2 regions of the Kutzneria sp. NPDC052558 genome follow, and region 1 is predicted to be linked to the other one. Evidence: riboswitches for the same ligand, from Rfam matches in the RefSeq annotation. Region 1 holds a riboswitch; the other holds the start of a gene.
The links. A riboswitch is a leader RNA that binds a small molecule or an ion and turns the genes downstream of it on or off. The one in region 1 is predicted to bind thiamine pyrophosphate.
Positions count from the first base shown of each region.

Region 1 (7,476 bases):
CCGCACAACATCGAGCTGATCGTGTCCCGGGCCTCGGTGCCGGTGATCCTGGACGCTGGCATCGGCACCGCCTCGGACGCCGCGCTGGCCATGGAGCTGGGCTGCTCGGCCGTGCTGCTGGCCACCGCCGTCACCCGGGCGCAGGATCCCGAGCGGATGGCGGCGGCGATGCGATGGGCGGTGGATGCCGGCCGTTCGGCCCTACTTGCCGGGAGAATTCCGCAACGCTTCTGGGCGCGGGCGTCCAGCCCGCCGCGCTGAGTCATCATGAACGGTAGGTGCCACCTACCTGAGGAGTGAGTGTCGTGGCGATGTCGACGACGACGGCCACGGTCGACGAGACCACGCGGCTGTACCTGGCGGTCGGCCGGCTGTCCCGGATCCTGCGCCGCAGCGGGTCGCCCGGCCTGGGGCAGGGGTCGATCTCGGCCCTGGCCACCCTGACCTATCAGGGCCCGATGCGCCTGGGCGACCTGGCCGCCCGTGAGGGCGTGGCCCCGCCCACGCTGTCCCGGATCATCGCCGCGCTGGTGGAGTCCGGCTTCGTGCTGCGGGAGGCCGACCCGCAGGACGGCCGGGCCTCGCTGGTGCGGGCCACGGCCGAGGGGGAGCGGATCATGGCCGGGGTCCGTTCCGAACGGCTGCACGAGCTGCACAACCGCCTGGAGCGGCTCACCGACCAGCAGCGGGCCGCGATCACGGCCGCCCTGCCGGCGCTGGAGGAACTGGTGGCCGAGGACGTCTGACTCACGACACTGAGCGGCCGGCCCTGGGGGAACCGGCCGCTCAGCGGGTGCGGGCGTCAGTTGCCGGCGACGTCCAGCACGAGCTTGCCGGTCAGTTGGTTGGCCGCGCCGATCTCGTGGGCCTTGCCGGCCTCGGCCAGCGGCAGCACCTGGTCCACGCGGACGGTCAGCTTGCCGGCGGTGATCAGGTCCAGCAGGCCGAGCAGGCCGCGCTGGTCGGGCTCGACGAGGATGCCGGTGGCCCGCACGCCGTGCTGCTTGGCCTTGGCCGCCAGCGTGTCGTCGACGCCGCCGGGCACGGCGAACACGGTGCCGCCGGGCTTGAGCACGTCGACCGAGCGCAGGGCGTTCTCGCCGCCGATCAGGTCGAAGACCACGTCGACGTCCTTGGCCACCTGGGTGAAGTCGGCGGTGGTGTAGTCGATGGGCTCGTCCACGCCGATGCCGCGCAGGAAGTCGTGCTTCACGGCGCGGGCGGTGCCGTAGACGTAGGCGCCACGGGCCTTGGCGATCTGCACGGCCAGGTGGCCGACACCGCCGGCGGCGGCGTGCACGAGCACCTTCTGGCCCGGCCGCACCTCGGCGTCGTCGACGAGGGCCTGCCAAGCCGTGAGGCCGGCCAGCGGCAGCGCGGCGGCCTCGAAGTGGCTCAGGCCGGCCGGCTTGCGCACGAAGTGCCGGGACGGGGCGACGACGTACTCGCCGTAGCCGCCGACCTCCTTGGGGAACGCCGGCATGCCCAGCACCTCGTCGCCCGGCTGGAGCCAGCTGACCCCGAAGCCGACCTGCTCGACCGTGCCGGAGACGTCCCAGCCCAGCACGAACGGCGGCTGCCCGAGGAACACGCCGTGCTCCCGGGTCTTCCAGTCCACCGGGTTCACGCCGGCCGCGTGCACCCGGACCAGGATCTCCGTCGGCCCCGGCTCCGGACGGGCCACGTCGACCACCTGCAGCACCTCGGGCCCGCCCAGTTCGGTCTGGCGCACGACTCGCATGTCGATCTGTCCCTTCCCTTTGAACGGTTGTCAGGCCATCCTGTGGGAGCTGGTACACATCCGCTAGTAGGCACAAATTTGTAAAGTAGGTACCTGATGGAAACCGCCTGGGACGTCTACCTCCGGGCCTGCCCGTGCCGCGACGTGCTGGATCTGGTGGCCAACAAGTGGACCGCGCTGATGTTCGGGGTGCTGGCCCGGCGGCCGCACCGGTTCGGTGAGCTGCGCCGCGAGGTGGCCGGCATCACACCCAAGGTGCTCACCCAGAACCTGCGCAGCCTGGAGCGGGACGGCCTGATCAGCCGCACCGTCTACCCGACGACCCCGCCGAGCGTGGAGTACGCCCTCACGCCGCTGGGCCGCAGCATCAGCGCCATCCTGATCGCCCTGAACAACTGGACCCAGGACAACTTCGACGAGATCCGCACCGCCCGCGAGGCCTACGACGCCACCGCCGACGCCCTACCCCAGCCAGTGAGCTGACGCCACCGCCGACGGGGTTGGAAGGGGGCTTTCCTTCACTCCGAGTGGAGGAAGGCCCCCTTCCACACTTGAGCAGCGCTCAGATGGGGTTGTCGGAGAGGCGCCAGAAGTTGGAGACGGGGCCGGTGCCGGCGCCGAGGGGGTAGGCGTTGCGCACGGCGTGCACGATGAAGCGCTTGCCGAACTCGGCCGCCGCCGGCATGGTGGCGCCCTTGGCCAGGGCCGAGGTGATCGACGAGGCCAGGGTGTCGCCGCTGCCGTGGGTGTGCTGGACGTCGAAGCGCGGCCCGGGCAGCTCGATGACGGCCACGCCGTCGTAGAGGATGTCCACGCACTCCGGGTCCGACCGCAGGTGGCCGGCCTTGATCAGCACCCACTGCGGCCCGAGGTCGTACATCGCCTTGGCCGCGTCCAGCATCATGTCCCGGCTGGTCACGTCGATCCCGGTGAGCAGCCGCACCTCGTCCAGGTTGGGCGTGACGAGGGATGCTCGCGGGAACAGCAGATTCTTCAGGCCGGCCAGGGCGTTGTCGTGCAGCAGCTGGTCGCCGTGCATGGACGCGGACACCGGGTCGACCACGAACGGGATCGTTCGGTCCCGTCCGATGCCGACCTTGTCGATGGTCGCGGCGATCGCCTCGATGATCGCCGCCGAGGCCAGCATGCCGGTTTTCGCCGCCGTGACACCGATGTCCGACACCACGGCCTCGATCTGCGCGGCCACCACCTCGGGCGGGATCTCGTGGAAACCCGAGACCCCGACCGAGTTCTGCACGGTGACCGCGGTGACCGCGGTGGTGGCGTGCACGCCGCAGGCGAAGAACGTCCGGCAGTCGGCGTGCACGCCCGCGCCACCGCCGGAGTCGGTGCCGGCGATGGTCAGTGCCCTGGGGGGAGTGGAATTCGTCACCGATCACCCCGCGGGTTCGCGCCGGTCTCTGGAGCCGTGGGCCGGGAAAATCGCATCTGTTCAGCGGTTTTTCCGGCCAAGGCGAAGAGACCGGTCACGAGCGAACTCGCCCCGCGCGGCATGAGCACAGCCCCCATTTACCCCTCCACAACCGGCAGGTAGACCTGCTTGCCGTGCGACGCGAACTCCGCCGACATCTCGGCCATGCCCGCCTCGATCGCTTCCACTGAGGACAAGTTGTGCTCCTCAGCGTACTTGCGCACGTCCTGGGTGATGCGCATGGAGCAGAACTTGGGGCCGCACATGGAGCAGAAGTGGGCGGTCTTGGCCGGCTCGGCCGGCAGGGTCTCGTCGTGGTAGGCCCGCGCGGTGTCCGGGTCCAGCGACAGGTTGAACTGGTCGTGCCAGCGGAACTCGAAGCGGGCCTGGGACAACGCGTCGTCGCGCTCCTGGGCCTTGGGATGCCCCTTGGCCAGGTCGGCCGAGTGCGCGGCGATCTTGTACGTGATCACGCCGACCTTCACGTCGTCCCGGTTGGGCAGGCCGAGGTGCTCCTTGGGCGTGACGTAGCACAGCATCGCGGTGCCGGCCCAGGCGATCTGGGCGGCGCCGATGGCCGAGGTGATGTGGTCGTAGGCCGGCGCGATGTCGGTGGCCAGCGGGCCGAGCGTGTAGAACGGGGCCTCGCCGCAGACCTCCTCCTCCAGCCGCACGTTCTCCACGATCTTGTGCATCGGCACGTGGCCGGGGCCCTCGATCATCACCTGCACGTCCTTGGCCCGGGCGATGTGGGTGAGCTCGCCCAGCGTGCGCAGCTCGGCGAACTGGGCCTCGTCGTTGGCGTCGGCGATGGACCCGGGCCGCAGCCCGTCGCCCAGCGAGAACGTCACGTCGTAGGCCCGCAGGATGTCGCAGAGTTCCTCGAAGTTGGTGTAGAGGAAGCTTTCCGTGTGGTGGGCCAGGCACCACGCGGCCATGATCGAGCCGCCGCGGGAGACGATGCCGGTGACCCGCTTGGCGGTCAGCGGCACGTAGCGCAGCAGCACGCCGGCGTGCACGGTCATGTAGTCCACGCCCTGCTCGCACTGCTCGATCACGGTGTCCCGGTAGATCTCCCAGGACAGCTTGGTCGGATCGCCGTTGACCTTCTCCAGCGCCTGGTACATCGGCACGGTCCCGACCGGCACCGGCGAGTTGCGCAGGATCCACTCCCGCGTCTCGTGGATCCGCTTGCCGGTGGACAGGTCCATGATGGTGTCCGCGCCCCAGCGGGCCGCCCACACCATCTTGTCCACCTCCTCCTCGATCGAGGAGGAGACGGCCGAGTTGCCCATGTTGGCGTTGATCTTGACGAGGAACTTCTTGCCGATGATGGCCGGCTCGGACTCGGGATGGTTGCGGTTGACCGGGATCACCGCCCGGCCGATCGCCACCTCGCTGCGCACGAACTCGGGGTCCACGCCCTCGCGGGCGGCGCAGAAGGCCATCTCCTTGGTGATGATGCCGGCCTTGGCGTAGGCCAGCTGCGTCACCGCGCCGTTCACGGGCTCGCGTTCGGCGACCCAGGGCGCGCGCAGCTTCGACAGTCCACTGTGGACGTCGATGACGGCGTCCGAGTCGGTGTAGGGGCCGGAGGTGTCATACAGGTCAAGGTGTTCGCCATTGCTGAGCTCCACCCGGCGCATCGGGATCCGGGTGTCGTGCGGGCCGTCGACGTAGACCTTGCGCGAGCCCTGGATGGGCCCCGTGGTCACGGTGGGCCGGACACGGTCGTCAAGCGACGTCATGGCGATTCCTCCCTACGCTGGCATTACCCAGTCAGGTTCAGGCGGTCGGCGGCACCGGGTCCGGATGACCCAGCCGCCCTCTCAGCCCGCTTCCAGCGCGAGCTCCCGCGGTGTTCAGTTGTCGGCATCCCGACGCTAGCGAATGCCGGCGCTTCCTGCCAGCCTCGGTCGCGTACCTTGTGCCGGTGGCCGACGATCAACCGTTTCCACCGGGCGCCCGGCGGGCCGTTCGGCCCACGGCGGTCATCGACTGCCCGGCCTGCGGCGAGCTGGCCGGCCGCGGCTACCCGATGTGCCAGGTGTGCGCCGAGCTGGTCGACCAGTTCTGGACCCTGGACTGGCGGCCGCTGGTGGAGGTCTCCGGCATCCCGGAGCTGGAACTGGCCGAGCTGGTGCTGCTGGAGGACGTCGGCAAGCTGCCGTGGACCTGCACCGACGTGGCCATGACGCTGCTGCGCTGCCCGGCCTGTGGGGCCGAGCTGGGCACCGGGGACCTGCCCTGCCTGCGCTGCCGGGTCGCCGACGAGCAGCGCTGGGCCTGGGACCACATGGGCTACCCGGACCGGATGACCGGCAACGAGCACGCCATGCGGGTGGCCCGGATGGTGCTGCGGGCCCCGCACCGCCACCGCGAGACCGTGGTCCAGGGCTGGCGGCTGACCATGCCGTTCCTGCTGCTGGGCGAGCTGCCCACGACCTCGCAGGCCCAGCGGATCCGGGCCCACGTGCTGGCCGAGCGCTACGACGAGCTGGTGCGCTGCCGGTCGTTGCGCGAGCTGGCCGGCTTACCGAGCGTGCCCTGGCGAAAAGAGGTTTGACCTCGAGCGCGCTCCATCCTGTTGGATCGGGTCCATGGTGAGTCTGGGCATCGGCACGTGGGCGATGGGCGGTCCGTTCTGGGCCGGGACGCAGGCGGTCGGCTGGGGGCCGACCGACGACGAGGAGTCGGCGCGGGCGCTGCGCCGGGCTGTCGAGCTGGGGGTGACGCTGTTCGACACCGCCGACGTGTACGGCACCGGGCACGCCGAGGAGCTGCTGGGCCGGGTCTTCGCCGGCCGGCGGGACGAGATCCGCATCGCCACCAAGTGGGGCAACGTCTTCGACCCGGCCACCCGGCAGCTGACCGGCGGCGACGGCAGCGTGGCCTACATGCGCAAGGCGCTGACCGAGTCGCTGCGGCGGCTGCGCACCGATCACGTCGACATCTACCAGCTGCACCTGGGCGACCTGCCGTTCGACCAGGCCGCCGAGCTGCGGGCGGCCTGTGACGACCTGCTGATGGAGGGGCTGATCCGGGCCTACGGCTGGAGCACCGACGACCCGGAGCGGGCGGCGGTGTTCGGCACCTACGTGCAGGCCGAGATGAACGTGCTGCACGACCGGCCGGACCTGTACCCGGTGCTGGAGATCCAGGACATGACCATGCTGTGCCGCGGGCCGCTGGCCATGGGGCTGCTGACCGGCCGCGACTGGGCCACGGCGGCGCTGCCCGAGGACGACGTGCGCAACAAGGTTCCGGAGTGGATGCGGTTCTTCTCCGACGGCAGGCCGACGCCGGAGTTCGTCAAGCGGGTCGAGGCCGTGCGCGAGGTGCTGACCTCGGAAGGACGGACGCTGGCCCAGGGGGCGCTGGCCTGGATCTGGGCCCGGTGCGACCGGGCGGTGCCGATCCCCGGCTGCCGCACCGTCGCCCAGGTCGAGGAGAACGTGGGGGCGCTGGAGTTCGGGGCGTTGACGCCGGCCCAGCTGGCCGAGGTGCAGCGCCTGCTGAGCTGACGTTCTGTACTTGCGGGTCCATTTTTGCCGGCTTAAGTTCGATGCCATGCGAACAATTCACATCGACCGGCACGGTGGGCCCGAAGTCCTGGCCTGGGCCGAATTCCCCGATCCCACGCCGGGCCCCGGCCAGGCCGTCGTCACGCCGACCGCCATCGGCGTGAACTACATGGACATCGGCGCCCGCGAGACCGGCATGGCCGGCTGGGGCGCGCCGGTGACGCTGGGCGTGGAGGGCGCGGGCCGGGTGGTCGCCGTCGGCGACGGGGTGCCCGACCTCGCCGTCGGTGACAGGGTCGCCTGGTTCTACGTGCCCGGCAGCTACGCCGAACTGGTGCTCGCGCCGGCGGAGTCGCTGGTCAAGCTGCCCGACGACATCGCGGACGAGACCGCCGCCGCGGTGATGATGCAGGGCCTGACCGCCAACCACTTCACCACCGAGACGTACGCGATCAAGCCCGGCGACGTCGCCGTGGTGCACGCGGCGGCCGGCGGGGTCGGGCGGATGCTGACCCAGATGATCCGGGCCCGCGGCGGCACGTCGATCGGCCTGGTGTCCCGGCCGGACAAGGTCGCGGCAGCGCAGGCCGACCACGTGCTGGTGTCCAGCGGCGGCGGCTTCGAGGACAAGATCCGCGAGCTGACCGGCGGCGAGGGCGCGCACGTCGTCTACGACGGCGGCGGCGCGCCGACCTTCCGCTCATCCCAGCTTTCCCTGCGGCGGCACGGGGTTCACGTCTACTACGGGCCGTTCATGGGCGTGCCGACGCTGACCCCGA
Region 1 covers NZ_JBIUAG010000012.1:203,393-210,868, reverse strand. Annotated here, with positions in the region: gene ACIG5F_RS22920 (thiazole synthase) at 1-261, shown strand, start outside; gene ACIG5F_RS22915 (MarR family winged helix-turn-helix transcriptional regulator) at 312-746, shown strand; gene ACIG5F_RS22910 (NADP-dependent oxidoreductase) at 803-1,741, opposite strand; gene ACIG5F_RS22905 (winged helix-turn-helix transcriptional regulator) at 1,838-2,224, shown strand; gene thiD (bifunctional hydroxymethylpyrimidine kinase/phosphomethylpyrimidine kinase) at 2,304-3,134, opposite strand; gene thiC (phosphomethylpyrimidine synthase ThiC) at 3,272-4,921, opposite strand; TPP riboswitch at 4,914-5,040, opposite strand; gene ACIG5F_RS22890 (hypothetical protein) at 5,107-5,739, shown strand; gene ACIG5F_RS22885 (aldo/keto reductase) at 5,774-6,697, shown strand; gene ACIG5F_RS22880 (quinone oxidoreductase family protein) at 6,744-7,476, shown strand, end outside.

Region 2 (7,476 bases), on a different contig from region 1:
ACGACCAGCGGCAGCAGCCGACTGGGCCGGCAGACGTCGGGATCGTCGGCGATCACGACGCCGACCTCGTCGAGCATGGCCAGGAAGTCGCGGGCGAACAGGCCGACCAGCAGGTCCTCACGGGTGCTCCAGTGCAGGTACACGGTGCCCTTGGCGACATGCGCCCGCTCCGCGATCTCCGCGATGGTCAGGCCCTTGACCCCGCGCTTTAGCACCAGCTCCCGCGCCGCGGCCAGAATGCGCCCCGCGCTGCCCGATTCCTGCTCCGCCAGTGCCGCCATGGTCGTCCTCCCGTCGCGCCGGACTGGGATTATGCCCGCGCGTAGTCGATTTCCTTCATGCGCCCGGACTTGTTGTGGGTGCGCACGAACTTCAGCAGGCTGGACACCAGGGGCATGGTCATGCCCTTCGCCATCACCCGGCGCACGCTGATCTGCTTGCGGTTGGGCGTGAAGATCGCCTGCATCTGTACCCCCATCTGCTGGTAGTAGTGCACGTACGGCCGCAGCCGGCGCTCCCACTCGGCCAGCGCCCGCGGCACGTCGTCGAACCGGCCGAGCATGGTGCCCAGCAGGTCCGCGCCGGCCAGCCCGGCCGACACGCCCATGCCGGCGTACAGCGTCACGCACCACGCCGAGTCCCCGACCAGCACGACCCGGCCTCGGTGCCAGCGATCCATGTGCACCTGCTCGACCGAGTCGAACAGCAGCTCGTCGGTGGCCTCCAACGCCTCCAGCGCCGCGCCGAGCACGTCGCCGGTCGGCTCGGGTCCGAACGCCTTGCGCACGCGCACCGCGGGCGGCTCGGTGAACTCGCCGTCCACATCGTCGGTCTGGTAGCTCATCAGGACCGTCGGCGCGTGGTCGGCGAACGGGAACACCCACAGCGACCGGTCGTCCTCCAGCAGCGTGCAGCCGTCCTGCTCGGCGAGGTCGCCGAGGCCGCCGGGCAGCTCGAAGGCGGCGATCATGTAGTTCAGCCGGCGCAGGTAGCGCGAGTCCGGCCCGAACGCCAGCTTGCGGACCGTGGAGCGCAGGCCGTCGGCCCCGACGACCAGGTCGTACCGCTCGGTGACGGTGGTGCCGTTGACGGTGTCGGCCAGCGTGACGGTGACGCCGTCGTCGTCCTGTTCGATCGCGGTCGGCACGGTGGAGTAGCGGACCTCCACGTCGTCGGGCAGCGCCTCGAACGCGGCCTGCTCGACATCGCCGCGCAGCATCATCCACGGCTCGCCGGGGAGGTCGCGGAACCCGAAGCCGCGCCGCCACGGGCCGAAGCGGTCGATGTCGTGGTTGACGCCGTCGTACGCGGTCCGGTCGTGCAGCCGCTCCAGGATGCCGAGCCGCTCGGCCGGCGCCTTGCCCGCGCCGAACAGGCCGACGAAGTAGCCGCCGGAGCGCCGCCGCGGCGCCTTCTCGATCAGCACCGGCTGCCAGCCGGCCCGCTTGAGCCCCAGTGCCGTCCCGATGCCGCTGATGCCGAGCCCGACGACAAGAGCCCGGCGGCCTGGTTGCGTCCTCGTGGTCATATCTTCACGGTAGACCAACTGACCAAATTCGTCATTCCGTCTATTCTGTTAAGCGCGTCACACCCACTGGCGAGCTTTGGGGCAGGTCAGCGGCCAGTCAGGGCGATGCCGTCGGCGTCGAGGGCGAGCCGGATGGCGTCGCCCGGCTCGGGCGCGCCGGCCACCGGGGCGACAGCCTCGACCGGGTCGGTCGGCACGCCGTCGCCGCTGAGCCGCACCAGCAACCGGGCGTGGTCACGCCGGTGCAGGCGCTGCACGACCTCGCCGTGCACGACGCCGCCCGGATCCGTGCGCAGCGCATTGGCCCGCAGGCCGAGCAGCACGGTGCCGTCGCCGGCCCCGGGCAGGGCGATCGCGCCGAGCGAACTGGTCACCAGGTCATGGTCGGCCCGCGCCGGCACGAACGTGGTGCAGCCGAGGAAGCCGGCGACCACGTCGTCGGCCGGCCGCCGCCACACCTCGTCCGGCGGCCCGACCTGGCGAATCCGCCCGGCCTGCATGAGCGCGACCCGGTCGGCCAGCGTGAATGCCTCGTCGTGATCATGAGTCACGACCAACGCGGTGGTGCCGGTCGCCCGCAGCAGCGCCGCGAGGTCGACGGCGAGCTGCTCCCGCAGGGCACGGTCCAAAGCGGACAGTGGCTCGTCCAGCAACAGCAGACGGGGCTTGGGGGCCAGGGCCCGCGCCAGCGCCACCCGCTGCTGTTCGCCGCCGGACAGCTCCGTCACCCGCCGTTCGCCGTATCCCTTGAGGCCGACCAGTTCCAGCAGCTCGTCGACGCGCTTGGCCCGCTCGCTCCGGTCGACGTGGTGCATGCGCAGGCCGAACGCCACGTTCGCGGCGACATCCTTGTGCGGGAACAGCTGCCCGTCCTGGAACACCAGCCCGAAGTCACGCCGGTGCACGGCGACACCGGCCAGATCGACGCCGTCCCAACGGATCCGGCCGGCGGCCGGCCGCTCCAGGCCGGCGACCGCGCGCAGCAGCGTCGACTTCCCGCAGCCCGAGGGCCCGAGCAGCGCCACGACCTCGCCGTCGGCGACGGTCAGGTCCGCTTCGGACACCGCGGCGATCGAGCCGTAGCGCACGGACAGGCCTTGCAGTTCCAGCGCCATCAGAACTCCCCTACCGCCGGCGTCAACCGTTCGATCAGCACGACCGCGAGCACGGTGACCACCATCAGCACCACGCACGCCGCGTACGCCATCTCGTTGTTCAGCTCGCCGGGGCGGGCGATCAGCCGCGCGATCGCCACCGGCAGCGTCGGCGCGTCCGGCCGCGCCAGGAAACTCGTCGCGCCGAACTCGCCCAGCGCCACCACGTAACCGAAGCCGGCCGCGGCGATCAGCGACCGCCCGGCCAGGGCCAGGTCGACCTCGCGCCACACCCGGAACGGGCCCGCGCCGAGCGTGCCGGCGGCCTGCCGCAGCCGCTCGTCGATGGCCCGCAGCACCGGCAACACCGTCCGCACGATCAGCGGCGTGATCACCAGGGCCTGCGCGAACGGCACCAGCAACGGCGATGTGCGCAGGTCGAAGGGCAGATCCCCGAGCGTGACGAGGTAGCCGAACCCGACCGTCACCGCCGACACGCCCAGCGGCAGCATCAGCGCCAGGTCCAGCGTCTCGCCCAACACCACACGGCCCCGCCGCAGCTGCGAGAGCACCACGGCCGCGGTCACCCCGAGCACCATCGCCAGGATCGTGGCGTCGGTCGCGGCCCGGATCGAGTTCCAGGCCGCCTCCCAGGCCGACACCTCCAAAGTGCCGGCGACACCCGTGCCGGACAGCGCCCGCCAACCGTCCATTGTGGTCAGAGAGTGGGCGACGAGGCCGACGATCGGGACCAGCAAAGCGATGACCACCAGCAGCGCGGCCCCGACCACGGCCCACTCGCCGCCGACCGGCCGGCGCGCCGTCTCGAACCGTCCGCGCAGCCGCAGCGCCGTCTCACGGCGTCGGCGCGCGACCGCCCCGATCACCAGCACCGCGACGACCGCGACCACTTGCAGGATCGACAACGCCGCCGCGCCGGGCAGATCGAACAGATCCACCGTACGGAGGTAGATCTCGGTCTCCAGGGTCCGGTACCGGGCCCCGCCGAGCATCAGCACGACACCGAAACTGGTGGCGCAGAACAGAAACACCACTGCCGCCGCCGACCCGACGGCCGGCGCGATCGCCGGCAGCACCACCGACGTGAACGCCCGCCACCGTGACGCGCCCAACGCGCGGGCCGCCTCCTCCGCACGCCGATCCGTGTGCGCCCAGAGGCCGCCGACCGTCCGCGCCACCACGGCGACGTTGAAAAAGGCGTTGGCCAGCACGATCGAGAGCACGCCGCCGTCCGGCAGCAGCGACCGGAAGGCCAGGCCCACCACCACCGTCGGCAGCACGAACGGCACCAGCACCAGCGTGCGCACCACGCCCACGCCCGGCACCTCGCACCGGGCCAGGACGTAGGCCAACGGCATGCCGGCCAGGACCGCCACCAGCGTCGCGGCGGCGGCCTGACCCAGCGTGAACGCCACCAGCCGCCAGGTGTCGGCGCTGGCCAGGATCTCCGTCACGCCGCTGCCGCCCAGGCCGATGCCGACGATCGACACCACCGGCCAGGCGAAGAACAGGCCCAGGAAACCGAGCGGAACCAGGGCCAGCAGCGGCAGAACTAGCCTTGCAGCAGCGTTCGGCACTGCTGGACCCACTTCTCCCGGTTCGCGTCCACCTGGTCGGCCGGCAGCTGCGCCGGCGCGTCCGGCAGCGGCGCCGCCTTCTTCCAGGTGTCCGGCAGCGACACGTCCGACCGGGACGGGTAGACGTACATGCTGCTGGGCACCTGCTGCTGGAACTTCTGGGAGACCAGGAAGTCCAGCACCTTCTGAGCGTCACTCGGGTTCTTGGCCCCGGCCAGCACGCCCGCGTACTCGACCTGGCGGTAGCAGGTGTTCAGCAGCGCCCTGGTGTTGACCTTGCCGTCCTGGCCGATCTCGTCGGCCGGCGAGGACGCGTAGGACACCACGATCGGGCGCGGGCCCCGGCCCGACGAGCCGGAGAAGTCCTGGCTGTAGGCCTCCTCCCAGCCGGCGTCGACCTTGACGTCGTTGGCCTTGAGCCGGGACCAGAAGTCCGGCCAGCCGTCCGGGCCGAACTGCTTGACCGTGCCCAGCAGGAAGGCCAGGCCCGGCGAGGAGGTGGACGGGTCCTCGACCACCGTCTGGCCCCGGTACCTCGGGTCGGCCAGGTCGGCGTAGCCGGTCGGGACCGGCAGCTGGTGGGCCGCGTACCAGGCCGTGTCCACGTTCAGGCACACGTCGCCGACGTCGATCGCCGTCAGCCGGTGCGAGTCGTCGAACTGGTAGCGCTGCGGGCCCGTGTTCGCGTCCGGGCTGCTGTAGGCCGCGAAGACCCCCGCCGACACCGCCCGGGAGGCGAAGGTGCTGTCCACGCCGTAGGCGATGTCGCCGATCGGGTTGGCCTTGGTCAGCACCAGCTTGTTGGTCAGGGCGCCCGCGTCGCCGTTCATGCTGACCTTGACCGTGATGCCCGAGGTCTTCTGGAAATCCTCCCAGAGGGTCTTGTCGACCGCCCAGGAGTCGTGGGTGACCAGCGTGACCGTGTGCGGGCTCGCCGTCGTGTCACCGCCGCCGACCAGCGAACATCCCGCCAGGGTCGTGGTGGCCAGCGCCATCGCGGCCAGCCGTGCCGTCCTGCCCAAACTCTCCTCCAGGTGACCTCGTCGCGCGAGGTCGCCCGTAGTGCCTCCCTCCACCGGCATGACCCGGATCAGGTGCTTACGGTCGAGAGCTCGCCCGCTCTCCTCTCAGCCCGGATCACCGGACTCCCGTGGCTCACCCGGAGCTTACGCTGCGTTCCGGCGGGGTCGGGACCACCATGGACACATGGCGGAATTGCTCACGGACGACCAGGTGACCGAGGCGCTGGGACGGCTGGCCCAGTGGCGGCAGGACGGCGCCGCGCTCGTTCGCACAGTGGACCTGGCCAGCTTCTCGGCGGCGATCCAGGCGGTGGTGCGGGTGGCCGAGATCGCCGAGAACGACAACCACCATCCCGACATCGACATCCGCTGGCGGACCCTGACCTTCCGGTGCGCGACGCACAGCGCCGGCGGCGTCACGTCCTTGGACGTCACGCTCGCCGGCGAGATCGACGGGGTGCTGGAGGTGCTCGGTCAGCCGAGCGAGTAGAGCAGGTTGCGGCCGGCCTCCGCGTTGCGGGGCTGGCACAGCACGTCGTAGCGGCGCGCCACCAGCTGGCTCTGCGACACGAAGTCGCGCTTGCCCCTGGTCGACGCGTAGCTCATCGCCGCGAAGATCATGCTGGCGCCCACGCCGCCGACCAGGCCGATGGCGATCGGCAGCCAGCCGCCGCCCACCGTGAACAGCGACAGCAGGATGCCCACGAACAGTCCGAACCAGGCCCCGCTGGCCGCGGCCGCGCCGAGCACCCGGCCCCAGGTCAGCCGGCCCGTGACCCGCTCAACCAGCATCGGCTCCGCGCCCACGATGGTGATGTCCTGCACCGGGAACTCCCGGTCGGCCAGGAAGTCCACCGCCCGCTGCGCCTGCTCGTAGGTGTCGTAGGAACCGATCGGCCAGCCGGTGGGCGGAGTGGGCAGCGCCGAAGCCGCCCCGTTGTTGGCGAATGCAGTGGTCATGATGGCCCTCCTTGTCGGCCTTACACCCCTTTCAACGCCGAGCCCACCTCGCTTCGTGCCGCGTTCCCCAACTCCACAGGCGAATCTCAGGATCCGCCCCGCCACCGTCGCCCGGCCACCCATCGGGCGGCGCCCGTCCGTCTCATCGAACCGCGCGCCCCGTCACCCGTCCGGGTTGTGACCTGCACGACCCGGGCAACGTTCCCCCGCTCTCGCGCGTCGTCTGTGGTGAAGCCGTACAAGGGGATTCGAAGTGATCAAGTTCTTTCGCACCGCAGCCGCCACCGCCGCCGCCATCGTGCTCGCCGTCCTGTTCGCCGTGCAGGCCCAAGCCGCCGCACCCGCTCCTGCGCAGGCCGTCCAGTCCTCCCAGGGCTACGGCGACCTGATCGTCGCCGGCCTGGCCGGCCTGCTCATCCTGGCCGCCGCCTTCGGCGTGATCATCTACGCCGCCCGGCACCGCGACTCCGAGCAGTGAGCGACCGTGTCGGGGCTCCCCTGAGCCCCGACACACCGGCTACCGTTGACGCATGACCGCGCTACCGGACTGGATGCGCCCTCCACGTCCACAGGGTTGGCACTCCGACGATCTGGACCATGTCGCCGAACTCCCGCCCACACCGAACTGTGCGACGGTTACTTCGTCTTCCGACTGTTCCCGCAGCGGCTGTGGCACAGCCTGGTCGTCCAGTCGCTGACTACGGCTCTGGCTGCTCAGGCCCCGGCGTCGGTCGAGGTCGATCGCCAGGTCACCGTGCGCCTCGACAAGTGGACCCGGTTCGAGCCGGACATCATCGCGACCAAGGTTCCCCACGCACGGGACCGGACCGCATTCGAACCGGCTGATGTCGCGCTTGTGGTGGAGGTGACGTCGCCGGAGTCCGGGCACCGCGATCGAACGGTCAAGCTGCGCAAGTACGCGGAGGCGTCGATCAAGCACTACTGGCTGATCGAGGAAGAGGACGGCCAGCCGGTTGTGCACGTCCATGAGCTGGACACGCCCACCAGGACCTACGTGCCGGCTGTCGTCTTCCGGGGCAGCCTTGAACGGCCCGTGCCGTTTCCGGTCGGCATCGACCTCACCACGCTGTTCAATCCGAAGAATCGCTGAGGTCCAGCCACATCACGTGGAGGCCGACGTGGCCGTGGTCGGGGTGGTCGAAGGCGGCGGGGACGGTGCCGATGGTGCGGAAGCCCAGCGAGTGCCAGAGGGTGACGGCGGTGGTGTTGGTCTCGACGACGGCGTTGAACTGGATGGCGCGGTAGCCAGCGGA
Region 2 covers NZ_JBIUAG010000038.1:64,646-72,121, reverse strand. Annotated here, with positions in the region: gene ACIG5F_RS42085 (TetR/AcrR family transcriptional regulator) at 1-281, opposite strand, end outside; gene ACIG5F_RS42080 (FAD-dependent monooxygenase) at 311-1,528, opposite strand; gene ACIG5F_RS42075 (ABC transporter ATP-binding protein) at 1,615-2,643, opposite strand; gene ACIG5F_RS42070 (ABC transporter permease) at 2,643-4,220, opposite strand; gene ACIG5F_RS42065 (thiamine ABC transporter substrate binding subunit) at 4,196-5,215, opposite strand; TPP riboswitch at 5,271-5,382, opposite strand; gene ACIG5F_RS42060 (4a-hydroxytetrahydrobiopterin dehydratase) at 5,427-5,732, shown strand; gene ACIG5F_RS42055 (general stress protein) at 5,717-6,202, opposite strand; gene ACIG5F_RS42050 (hypothetical protein) at 6,456-6,680, shown strand; gene ACIG5F_RS42045 (Uma2 family endonuclease) at 6,726-7,313, shown strand; gene ACIG5F_RS42040 (GNAT family N-acetyltransferase) at 7,294-7,476, opposite strand, start outside.
Region 2: another riboswitch for thiamine pyrophosphate. It lies ahead of ACIG5F_RS42065 (thiamine ABC transporter substrate binding subunit); the one in region 1 lies ahead of thiC (phosphomethylpyrimidine synthase ThiC).